Regions from separate parts of the Enterobacter sp. UPMP2052 genome, predicted to be linked through region 3. Evidence: predicted binding sites of a transcription regulator. Region 3 holds the regulator's gene; each other region holds the start of a gene.
The links. The regulator Fur, encoded in region 3, represses iron uptake genes when iron is present. The targets are predictions, from matches to a motif close to ATAATAATGAGAACNACTATCAA.

Region 1: the regulator Fur is predicted to act here: its motif matches at 2,108-2,130, upstream of efeU (iron uptake transporter permease EfeU).
Region 2: the regulator Fur is predicted to act here: its motif matches at 867-889, upstream of ftnA (non-heme ferritin).

Annotation. Positions count from the first base shown of each region.
Region 1 is NZ_JBSKJR010000001.1:1,643,020-1,646,657, forward strand. It holds gene efeB (iron uptake transporter deferrochelatase/peroxidase subunit) at 1-42, opposite strand, end outside; gene efeO (iron uptake system protein EfeO) at 48-1,175, opposite strand; gene efeU (iron uptake transporter permease EfeU) at 1,219-2,052, opposite strand; gene ACWKX3_RS07735 (NupC/NupG family nucleoside CNT transporter) at 2,304-3,488, shown strand; gene ACWKX3_RS07740 (DUF3574 domain-containing protein) at 3,576-3,638, opposite strand, start outside.
Region 2 is NZ_JBSKJR010000001.1:609,168-612,805, reverse strand. It holds gene ACWKX3_RS02770 (HD domain-containing phosphohydrolase) at 1-382, shown strand, start outside; gene yecR (YecR family lipoprotein) at 487-825, shown strand; gene ftnA (non-heme ferritin) at 1,030-1,527, shown strand; gene ACWKX3_RS02755 (YecH family metal-binding protein) at 1,564-1,800, opposite strand; gene tyrP (tyrosine transporter TyrP) at 1,998-3,209, shown strand; gene ACWKX3_RS02745 (YecA/YgfB family protein) at 3,242-3,638, opposite strand, start outside.
Region 3 is NZ_JBSKJR010000001.1:2,037,168-2,040,805, forward strand. It holds gene fldA (flavodoxin FldA) at 1-482, shown strand, start outside; gene fur (ferric iron uptake transcriptional regulator) at 774-1,220, shown strand; gene chiQ (ChiQ/YbfN family lipoprotein) at 1,364-1,693, opposite strand; gene chiP (chitoporin ChiP) at 1,736-3,133, opposite strand; gene glnS (glutamine--tRNA ligase) at 3,582-3,638, opposite strand, start outside.

The sequences.
Region 1 (3,638 bases), 390 kb from region 3:
TCGCGACGGTTGTGCGACGTCATACTCGTCTTGCTTGTTCATTCTACTCAGTCCAGACCCAGCACGCCGCGCAGTTGAGCCAGATCTTCCGCCAGGGTGGTCACAGGGCCTTTCAGCGCGTTACGGTCAGCGTCGGTCAGTTTGTCGTAGGTTTCAAATCCGTCTTTGGTGCGGTACCTCGCCAGAATAGCGTCGACTTTCCTGAAATTAGCATCGACTTTCGCCAGCAGTTCGCCGTTCTCTTTCTGCAGCTGAGGACGCAGCAAATCAACAATCTTCTGCGCGCCGTCAACGTTCGCCTGGAAATCCCACAGGTCGGTGTGGCTGTAGCGATCTTCTTCACCGCTGATTTTGCTCGCCGCCACTTCTTCAATCAGGCCTGCTGCTCCGCCCACCACTTTTGACGGTGGGAACGCCAGCTCGCTGATGCGTTTTTGCAGGTCCAGCACGTCGCTGTTCAACTGCTCCGCGTATTTCTCCATCCCTTTGGTGGCGTTGTCGCCGAACAGAGCTTTTTCAAGGCGGTGGAAGCCGGTGAATTTAGGATCGGCTGCTTTCTGCTCGTAGTCATCTTCGCGGGCATCAATACTGCCGTCGAGGTCGGAGAACAGCTCGGCAATCGGTTCGATACGCTCATAGTGCTGGCGGGTTGGGGCATACAGGGATTTCGCTTTTTCGATATCCCCTGCTTTCACCGCGTCGGTAAAGGCTTTTGTCCCGGCAACCAGATCCGCGGTCTCTTTCGTGACATACGCTTTATACGCGGTGATGGCCTCACCCAGACTCAGCAGGGCATCCCCTTTGGCCGCGTCAGCAGTGGCTTCGCCCTTAACGATCAGTTTCCCTTTCGGGTTCGTCAACAGACCGCAGGTCATGTCATATTCACCCGGTTGCAGGTTAGCGGTCATCTTCTGGGTGAAGCCCGGCGCGATATTTTCGCGCTCTTCCACCACCATCACGCCTTTGAGGATCTCCCACTCCAGCGCCTTCTGACTGTGGTTTTGAATAATAAACTGGGTTTTACCGCTGTTAACCGTGATGGTCATCGGTTCACACTGCTTATCATTCACGGTGACTTTCACCTGCGGAATATCAGCGGCCTGCGCGGATAATGCAGACGCAAAGAGCGCCGCCATACCAACCTGTAACGCACTACGACGAAATTGAATTGCCATGACCTTTCCCGTTTAAAAGTATGTTGTAACTAAATTGTGCACTTCACGGCGCGATTTGCGACGGCTGAGTGCTGGGGCGCGAAGGCATAAAGAACAGCACCAGCGCCGGAATAAGGTAGAGGAAGTACACCGCCACTTCGCTGATGCTCGGCGTTTCCTGGTAGCCAAAAATGCCTTCCAGTAACGTTCCGGTCAGAGAATGGGTGGAGAGAATGCCGCTGAGGTTAAACGCCACGTCCTGGAAGTGATTCCACAGCCCGGCTTCATGGAAGGCGCGGATCGCCCCCGCCGCCAGCCCGGCCGCGACCAGCAGAATAAACAGGCTGGTCCATTTGAAAAACGCGCCCAGGTTAAGGCGGATGCCGCCCCAGTAGAGCAGAAAGCCGAGCACGACGGCGGTTGCCAGCCCGAGCATGGCACCCAGCGGCGGCCAGATGCCGACATCCTGCTGGAATGCCGCCAGCAGGAAGAACACCGATTCCAGACCCTCACGCGCGACGGCGAAAAAGACCATCGCGATCAGCGCCCAGCCGTGGTGATTGCCTTTTTGCAGCGCGTTGTCCACCGCCTGCTCCAGCTGCACCTTCACGTTGCGCGACACTTTGCGCATCCAGAACACCATCCAGGTGAGGATCACCACCGCAATCACTGCGACCAGCCCTTCAAACAGCTCCTGTTCCCGCTGCGGGAATTCGCCGGTGGTTTCGTTGATAAGGATGCCCAACCCCAGACAGAGTGCGGCCGCCAGAAAAACGCCCACCCACATCACGCCAATCCAGCGCCCGCGCTGGGTTCGCTTCAGATAACTGGCGATAAGGCTGACAATCAGGGCCGCTTCAAGGCCTTCACGTAACATAATGAGAAATGGAACAAACATGCCGACACCTTAAATGTTTATCGCGGTCAACTGATGCAAAGAAAGGTAAATTCTTTTGATAGTGATTATCATTACGGCGGAAAGAAAAACAAGCGAAATATGGGGCGTTTTGATGACGAGATGTAAACGGATCGCCGGGTAATAGTTAGCGTAGTTATGATTAAGTTTATAAGTTATAACGAAAATGCCCATTTACGGTTAATCGGCACTGTGGCTAAATGTCCGCCTCAAAAACCAACCGTAACCACACTATGTATAACATTGTCCATTTCCTGCTGGCGCTGGTCATAATCCTCGCCCTTGCCTGGCTGGTGAGTTTCGATCGCCGCCAAATTCGTATTCGCTTTGTCTTACAGTTGATCGTTATTGAAATTGCGCTGGCCTTTTTTTTCCTGCACGCGCAAAGCGGCCTGTTTATTATTCGTTATGTCTCGGGATTCTTTGAATCCCTGCTGAAATTCGCGGCCGAAGGGACGAATTTTGTCTTCGGGGGGATGGGTGAAAAAGGGCTGGCGTTTATTTTCCTCGGCGTACTGTGCCCGATTATATTTATTTCGGCGCTGATTGGTATTCTCCAGCACTGGCGTATTCTGCCGATTTTTATTCGCGTGATCGGCACGCTGCTGTCAAAGCTGAACGGCATGGGCAAGCTGGAATCGTTTAACGCGGTAAGCTCGCTGATCCTCGGCCAGTCGGAAAACTTCATTGCTTACAAAGGCGTCCTGGGCGATCTCTCCTCGCGCCGTCTGTTTACGATGGCTGCCACCGCCATGTCGACCGTTTCCCTGTCGATTGTCGGGGCCTATATGACCATGCTCGACGCCAAATTTGTCGTTGCGGCGCTTATTCTCAACATGTTCAGCACCTTTATTATTCTCTCGATTATTAACCCGGCGCGCCCGGAAGCGGAATCAGAGATTAAGCTGGAAAAACTGCATGAATCGCAAAGCTTCTTTGAAATGCTCGGCGAATATATTCTGGCCGGGTTTAAAGTAGCGATGATTATTCTGGCGATGCTGATTGGCTTTATTGCGCTGATTAGTGCGGTCAACGCCCTCTTCTCCAGCGTATTTGGTATGAGCTTCCAGCAGATCCTGGGCTACGTCTTCTATCCACTGGCGTGGCTTATTGGGATCCCGCTCCACGATGCCTTGCACGCCGGCAGCATTATGGCAACCAAACTGGTGGCGAACGAGTTTGTGGCGATGATTGAGCTGCAAAAAATTGCCCATCAGATGTCACCGCGCGGGCTGGGCATTTTATCCGTCTTCCTGGTGTCGTTCGCTAACTTTGCGTCTATCGGCATTGTCGCCGGAGCGATTAAAGGCCTTAACGAGCGTCAGGGCAACGTGGTCTCGCGCTTCGGTCTGCGTCTGGTGTATGGCGCAACGCTGGTGAGCCTGCTGTCGGCGAGTTTTGCGGGGCTGGTATTGTAAGATGCTTTGCCGGGTGGCGCTTCGCTTGCACGGGTCTACGGGATTTGTAGGCCCGGTAAGGCGTAGCCGCCACCAGGCCTGGTTTTATTAAAACTGCACGCACACCGGCTGATCGACCCGCATCACCGACTCCTGCGCGAAGCGAGATTT
Region 2 (3,638 bases), 1.4 Mb from region 3:
GCGCAAGCAAGGCCCGCTAACCGCCGAGGAGTTTGCCGAAATGAAGCTCCATACGCTGAAAGGCTGGCGTATTATTCAGGGGCTTGAACTGGGCGCGGTGGCGGAGAATCTTATCCATTTTCACCACGAAAAATGGGACGGCAGCGGTTACCCGGAGGGGCTGCGCGGGGAGCAAATCCCACTTGAAGCGCGGATCCTCGCTCTGGCCGACGTGTATGACGCCCTGCGGCAAAAGCGGGTCTATAAGCCGAGTTTTTCTCACGAAGAGGCGTGCGAGGTGATCTTCAAGGGGGCCGGGCGGCATTTCGATCCGCAGCTTGTCGCGCTGTTCCGTCTGCATCATGAGCGGTTCAGGACGATTTTTGACGAAATGGCCGACTAATACCCTTCGTTGCAAAGAGAAAGCGCTGTTTGGCTGGCTATTCCTGGCATTGCTGTGGTCATCAATCGGTACGATAACCTCTTTACAGTCATGTAGAGCGAACCATGAAAAGACTTTTCGTTGCCGGTACAGTTTTGCTTCTTGCGGGATGCAGCGTAACCCGTCAGGCCCAGGTAAGCAGCCTGGACGCGCCAAACGGCGTCGTTCGTCTGGACTACGGTCAGGCGCCGTTGCAGAACGCCCATTATGACGAGTATGTCACTCACGGCACGGCGACCAAAGCCTGTCAAAGCATGGGATATTCCGCCGCCTCCGCCTATGGCCAGCCCATTAAAACCTGTACGCTGATCGGCGGCTCCCTGTGTTTGAATGAAACAGTGACCATTCAGTACAAATGCATGGGCTATGCGATTAACCCTGGCGTCACTAATCCGTGGTATTAATTCCTGCTGCCAGTGACCGCTGGCAGACTCTTTTATCAGGAACAAAAACAATTCTCATTAATATAAATTAATGGAGTGCCAATGCGTGTTATTCCCATTCGTATTTTTAATAAAAATCTATTTATTTTACTTTTTGCAAATATTTAAATAACAAATTATAGTGACGCTCATCCTGAACCCGAAATAATAACGTGGAGCGGCACCGTGCTTAAACCTGAAATGATCGACAAGCTCAATACCCAAATGAACCTCGAGCTTTATTCCTCCCTGCTTTATCAACAGATGAGCGCCTGGTGCAGCTATCACAGTTTCGAAGGTGCCGCCGCGTTTCTGCGTCGCCACGCGCAGGAAGAGATGACGCACATGCAGCGCCTGTTTGACTATCTGACCGATACGGGCAGCCTGCCGCGTATTGATACGGTGGCCTCGCCGGTCGCGGAATACGGCTCGCTGGATGAACTGTTCCGCGCCACGTACGAGCACGAGCAGCTGATCACGCAGAAAATTAACGAACTGGCGCACGCCGCCATGACCAGTCAGGATTATCCAACCTTTAATTTCCTGCAGTGGTACGTTGCTGAGCAGCATGAAGAAGAGAAGCTGTTTAAATCGGTGCTGGATAAATTATCCCTGGCCGGTAAATCGGGTGAAGGTCTCTACTTTATTGATAAAGAACTTTCCACGCTTGATACCCAGAATTAATTCCACAAACGGTGCTGATCCTTCAGCACCGTTTTTTTAATGGCGGCAGATTTTACTTTCGTGCGTTGAGAAGCCCTCAGCAACGGGAATAAATTTACCCCTGGCCGCGAGAAATGCGACTAACTCCGACGCCGTCATATCCGATGCCGAACAGGTATGAAAACGCGCAGCTTCACCAAAGCGCGCATGAATAGCCTCAATCAGACTCTTCTCAGAATACTGCTCACCTGACTCAATCATCATCGTGAGTACGTCGTGCCCGTGAATTGACATCTTAACCTCCTCAAAAGAAACCGCGAGACTACCCTTACTACGTCACGCGCGCCTTGCGCTGGCTCAGGTTTCGCTTAACGCCTCACACTGTAATTAATGCTTTACACACCTTGTAACGTGGATTTGACGAGCCAGCGCTTTTCCCTTACTCTGCGCCGCAGATTGGGTCGCGATATCGAATGGCTGTAGAGGAAAGTGTGAAGAACAGAACCCTGGGAAGTATTTTTATCGTCGCCGGAACCACAATTGGCGCAGGAATGTTGGCGATGCCGCTGGCGGCGGCCGGTGTGGGATTCAGCGTGACGCTACTGCTGTTGGTCGGGCTTTGGGCGCTGATGTGCTATACCGCTCTGCTGCTGCTGGAGGTTTATCAGCATGTGCCTGCCGACACGGGTCTGGGTTCGCTGGCTGCCCGCTACCTTGGGCGATACGGTCAGTGGATCGCAGGCGTTAGCATGATGTTCCTGATGTATGCCCTGACCGCCGCCTACATCAGCGGGGCCGGAGAGCTGATTGCCTCCAGCATTAACGACGCGTTCGGTTTCAACATTTCACCCGCAACCGGTGTGATCTTCTTTACCCTTATCGGCGGCGGCGTGGTGTGCGTGGGGACATCGCTGGTCGATCTGTTCAATCGCTTTCTGTTCAGCGCCAAAATTCTCTTTCTGATTGCCATGCTGGTGCTGCTGGCACCGCATATCCACAAGGTTAACCTGCTGACGTTACCTCTTGAAAAAGGGCTGGCCTTGTCCGCCATCCCGGTCATTTTCACCTCGTTCGGCTTCCACGGCAGCGTGCCCAGCATTGTTAGCTATATGCAGGGCGATATCCGTAAGCTGCGCCGCGTGTTTATTATCGGCAGTGCCATACCGCTGATCGCCTACATTTTCTGGCAGCTGGTGACGCTGGGGAGCATCGATTCCTCAACCTTTATGGGCATGATGGCCGAACACGCCGGGCTGAACGGGTTGCTGGTGGCTCTGCGTAACGTCGTGACCTCTTCACACGTCGAGCTGGCGGTGCATCTTTTCGCCGACCTGGCGCTGGCGACCTCATTCCTCGGCGTCGCCCTCGGCCTGTTCGATTATCTGGCGGATCTGTTCCAGCGCCGAAATAGCGTTGCCGGACGTTTGCAGACGGGGGCGATCACCTTCCTGCCACCGCTGGCCTTCGCGCTGTTCTACCCGCGCGGGTTTGTTATGGCGCTGGGGTATGCAGGCGTCGCGTTATCCGTCCTGGCCCTGCTGCTGCCGTCGCTACTCGCCTGGAAAAGCCGGGAGCAGCATCCTCAACAGGGCTACCGCGTGGCGGGCGGTAAACCGCTGCTGTGTCTGGTGTTTGCCTGTGGCGTAACGATTATTCTGGTGCAGTTCCTGATCGTTGCAGGGCTACTTCCGGAAGTTGGATAACGAAAGGGGCTCAATGTGAGCCCCTTTTTTGATTAATGCAGACAGCAGCTTTTAAACTTCTTCCCGCTTCCGCAAGGACAAGGATCGTTACGTCCGACTTTGGTGCCGTTGACGATCGGCTTTTTCGCCTCCGGCTCTTGCGGGTTCGCCATCCAGTAGTTGTACAAGCGCAGCGCCGCAGGCTGAATGCGCTCGATGCTGGCGAAATACGCCTCTTCGGTCAGTTCATCCAGCTTCTCGCTGTTCTCTTCCGTTCCGTGCAGTGCGATAACGTCCAGATCGGCTTTTAGCTCTTCAGGTAACGCCGACCAGTCGGTTAAGGCCACACCGCGCATATAGCCATAACACCACTCTTCAACCACGGTGAAGCTCTGCCCGTCCACGTCGTTAAAGCCAAACATTGGCTCAAACTGATCCGGGTACTCGCTC
Region 3 (3,638 bases):
ATATCGCAAAAAACATTCAAAAACAGCTCGGTAAAGACGTTGCCGATGTACATGACATCGCCAAAAGCAGCAAAGAAGACCTCGAAGGTTATGACATCCTGCTGCTGGGTATCCCGACCTGGTACTACGGCGAGGCGCAGTGCGACTGGGACGATTTCTTCCCGACGCTCGAAGAAGTGGACTTCAACGGCAAGCTGGTCGCCCTGTTTGGCTGCGGCGACCAGGAAGATTATGCGGAATACTTCTGTGATGCGCTGGGCACCATCCGCGACATCATTGAGCCACGCGGCGCGGCGATTGTCGGCCACTGGCCAACGGCGGGCTACCACTTTGAAGCGTCCAAAGGCCTGGCAGACGACAACCACTTCGTGGGTCTGGCTATCGACGAAGATCGTCAGCCAGAACTGACCGCTGAGCGTGTCGAAAAATGGGTGAAGCAGGTCCGTGAAGAACTGAACCTCGACGACATTCTTAACGCCTGATTTTCCTGCGGCGCAACTGCGGTTGCGCCCGCATGCCAGGTAAAACCGATTAAATTAATTGCTACAAACTTTTAACTTTTTCGCTCAGACCTGTACAATATCCCCCTGATAAAAAGTGGGCTCCATCGAACAAGTTTGTTGGTGATACCACGTTTTTATAAGCATACTTTGCCTGAGACTTGCAGTTTTCATTTAGCCATGGCAGTTCTATAATGAGACGCATTATCCCAGGTGCATTTTCTGTCACTTCTTCTTTTGAAGTGAAACGTTTAGCAACAGGACAGATTCCGCATGACCGACAACAATACCGCATTAAAGAAGGCTGGCCTGAAAGTAACGCTTCCTCGGTTAAAAATCCTTGAAGTGCTTCAGGGGCCAGACAATCACCATGTCAGTGCGGAAGACCTTTACAAGCGTCTTATCGACATGGGCGAAGAAATTGGGCTGGCAACCGTTTATCGTGTGCTGAACCAGTTTGATGACGCGGGCATTGTTACCCGTCATAATTTCGAAGGCGGTAAATCTGTTTTCGAGCTGACCCAGCAACACCACCACGATCATCTGATCTGCCTCGACTGCGGCAAGGTCATTGAGTTCAGCGATGATTCTATTGAATCACGCCAGCGTGAAATTGCCGCGCGCCACGGTATCCGTCTGACTAACCACAGCCTGTACCTGTATGGACACTGTGCGGAAGGCGATTGCCGCGAAGATGAGCACGCGCACGACGCGAAATAAGCAAACTTTCATACTCTGAGCCAGCCGCAAGGTTGGCTTTTTTTTTGCCTTAAAAAGCCCAGTGGCGCTGCGCTTACCGGGCCTACGGGCGATGACACCTCTGTAGGTTCGGTAAACGCAGCGCCACCGGGCGTCAAACAGCGCTATTGGTTATTATTACGAATTTCCTGCCAGATCTTATCGCAACGCTTCTCGACTTCCTGCTCGTTACCGGTCTGACGCGCCTGAATACAGGCCTGGTAATCCATCACGCGGACATTCTCCTGCGTCGCGAACTGTTCATGCGCTTTCTCTTTCTTCAGCACATTCAGCACGCTCTGGCAGGCTTCAACTTTCTCCGGCGAGCCTTGCGCGGTATTGATACAGGCGCTATAGGCCTCTTTCAGACGCGAATCTTCTTTCGGGGCCTGAGGCTGCGCACAGGCCACCAGCCCTGTTGCCAGCATCGCGACCATGACTACTTTTCTTTTCATCTGCCGTCTCCGTTTCGGCGGGCCACGCCCGCCGGGGTTTCATCAGAAAATAGTGAATGGCGCGATGACCATGAATTTCACGTCACGTTCATCCTGGAAGATATTGCCGTAACCGCCCGCATAGCTTGGGATATCGGAGTGGTTGTCATACTGCGTGAAGTGCAGTTTGAACATGGTGCCCTTGGCACGCCCGTCCTGCAGGGTGTAGCTAGCATCCAGACTGTAGGAGGACTCTTTCAGGCGGTAATTAGGATCGTAGTACGCATCCGGGGTTGCCATATCAGCAGGCTTCGCGTCCCACGCGTAAGCATAAGAAGCACCGACCGCCCAGCCTGGCAGATTCCAGTTTTTCAGGTCATACATTGCACCGAAGAAGACGGCTTTTTCACCGTCGGCGTTGAAGTCAGAGCGGTTATCCCACCAGATATCCAGACGACCGTTTGATGAGGCGTATGTTGGGGTCATACGCTGCAGGAAGTAACCCTGCTGCCCTTCCGCCTTCACCCACGTCCCTTCCAGACGCAGGTCAACCTGGCCCACCTTGTAACCGAAGGTCAGCGCCTGCAGCCATGCGGTACCGTCGTAGATATCGTTAACGGTGCCGTTGCTGGCTTTATCACGCGTGCCATAGAACTGATAGCTGGTGCTCAGCGGGCTGCCCACAACGTCGAATTTGTAGCTGGCTTTCGCGAAATACTGATCGATATAGCCTTCAGCCTGTCCGAAGGCGGCTTCCAGTACCAGGTCGTTTTTGAAGTCATACTTCGCACCCAGGGAGTGGAGGTAGTCCACTTTAGTGGTTTTATCGTTCTGGTAGAACTTATCCATCTCAATGTGCCACGGCGCTTTGTACTCGTTGGTCCACATATAGGAGAAGCTCAGCGCCCCGGCGTCACCGTAGTCAAAATTGGCCCCCGCTTCTGCGCCCTGATAGGTACCCGGCATGAAGCTCCAGTGTGGGGCTAGCAGCGTCTGTCCGGTTGGCTGAATATAACCTGCGCGCGCCCATACCGGGCCGTATTTGAATTTCGCCGCGGCCTTATAGAGGCTGATGCCGCTCTTATCCCCGGACCAGTCTTCGTCATAGGCTTTATTGCTGGAGGAGAATGCGATTTCGTTCGGGTGACCGCTGTCGCCGTTTTCCGCCATTTCTATTGCGGTAAACGCCGCAATATCCAGGCCAAACATATCCGCGGCATAACCCGACTGGAAGTCCAGGTTGGCGTTCCAGGTGGAGTGTGAAAGGTTGGTTTTGTATTTGTCTTCAGTGACGTCTTTACGGTCACGCTCACGCTGCCAGTAATAAATTCCGCCCGTGAGGGTTGAATCATCAATGAAACCTTCTGCTTTAGCCTCTGGCGCAATCACCAGGCCCGACATTGCTGTCACACCGGCAATTGCCAGCGCCAGCGCACTACGTTTGCCACTGAACGTACGCATAGATTATTCCTCTTTGACGAATTAAAAACGCCTGAACGGCGAAAAATATAAAAAGACCTAATGGTCAGGGGTAGTTAGAAATACCCTCGAATTAACTACCGTCTTTAGGTTATTTTTCGCGACGCGAATTATCAATGCTTTTTCGTGGGCAAAACTCAGGATTATGACGAAGTGCACATAATTAGTAGTGCTTTGTAACATTTACGCCGAAGCGAGTAATGGCGGGGGGAAGCGCGATTTTTCAATGGCTAAGGGTTAAAAAACCTGTCTGTTAATTCCTCTTTACTGTTTTCGGGTATATACAAACTTTATTTAAAAAAATAAGTAGCACCGCATTGACCAGTTATTTTGACTTCCGTTATTAAAAGCGTTCTTTAACGGCATGATCGTTAAATAAAAAAACGCCGCAATTAGCGGCGTTTGTTTCTGATTGACCAGTGCAGCGATATTATTCGCCGATTTTGGCCCAGGTATCGCGCAGACCGACAGTACGGTTAAATACCGG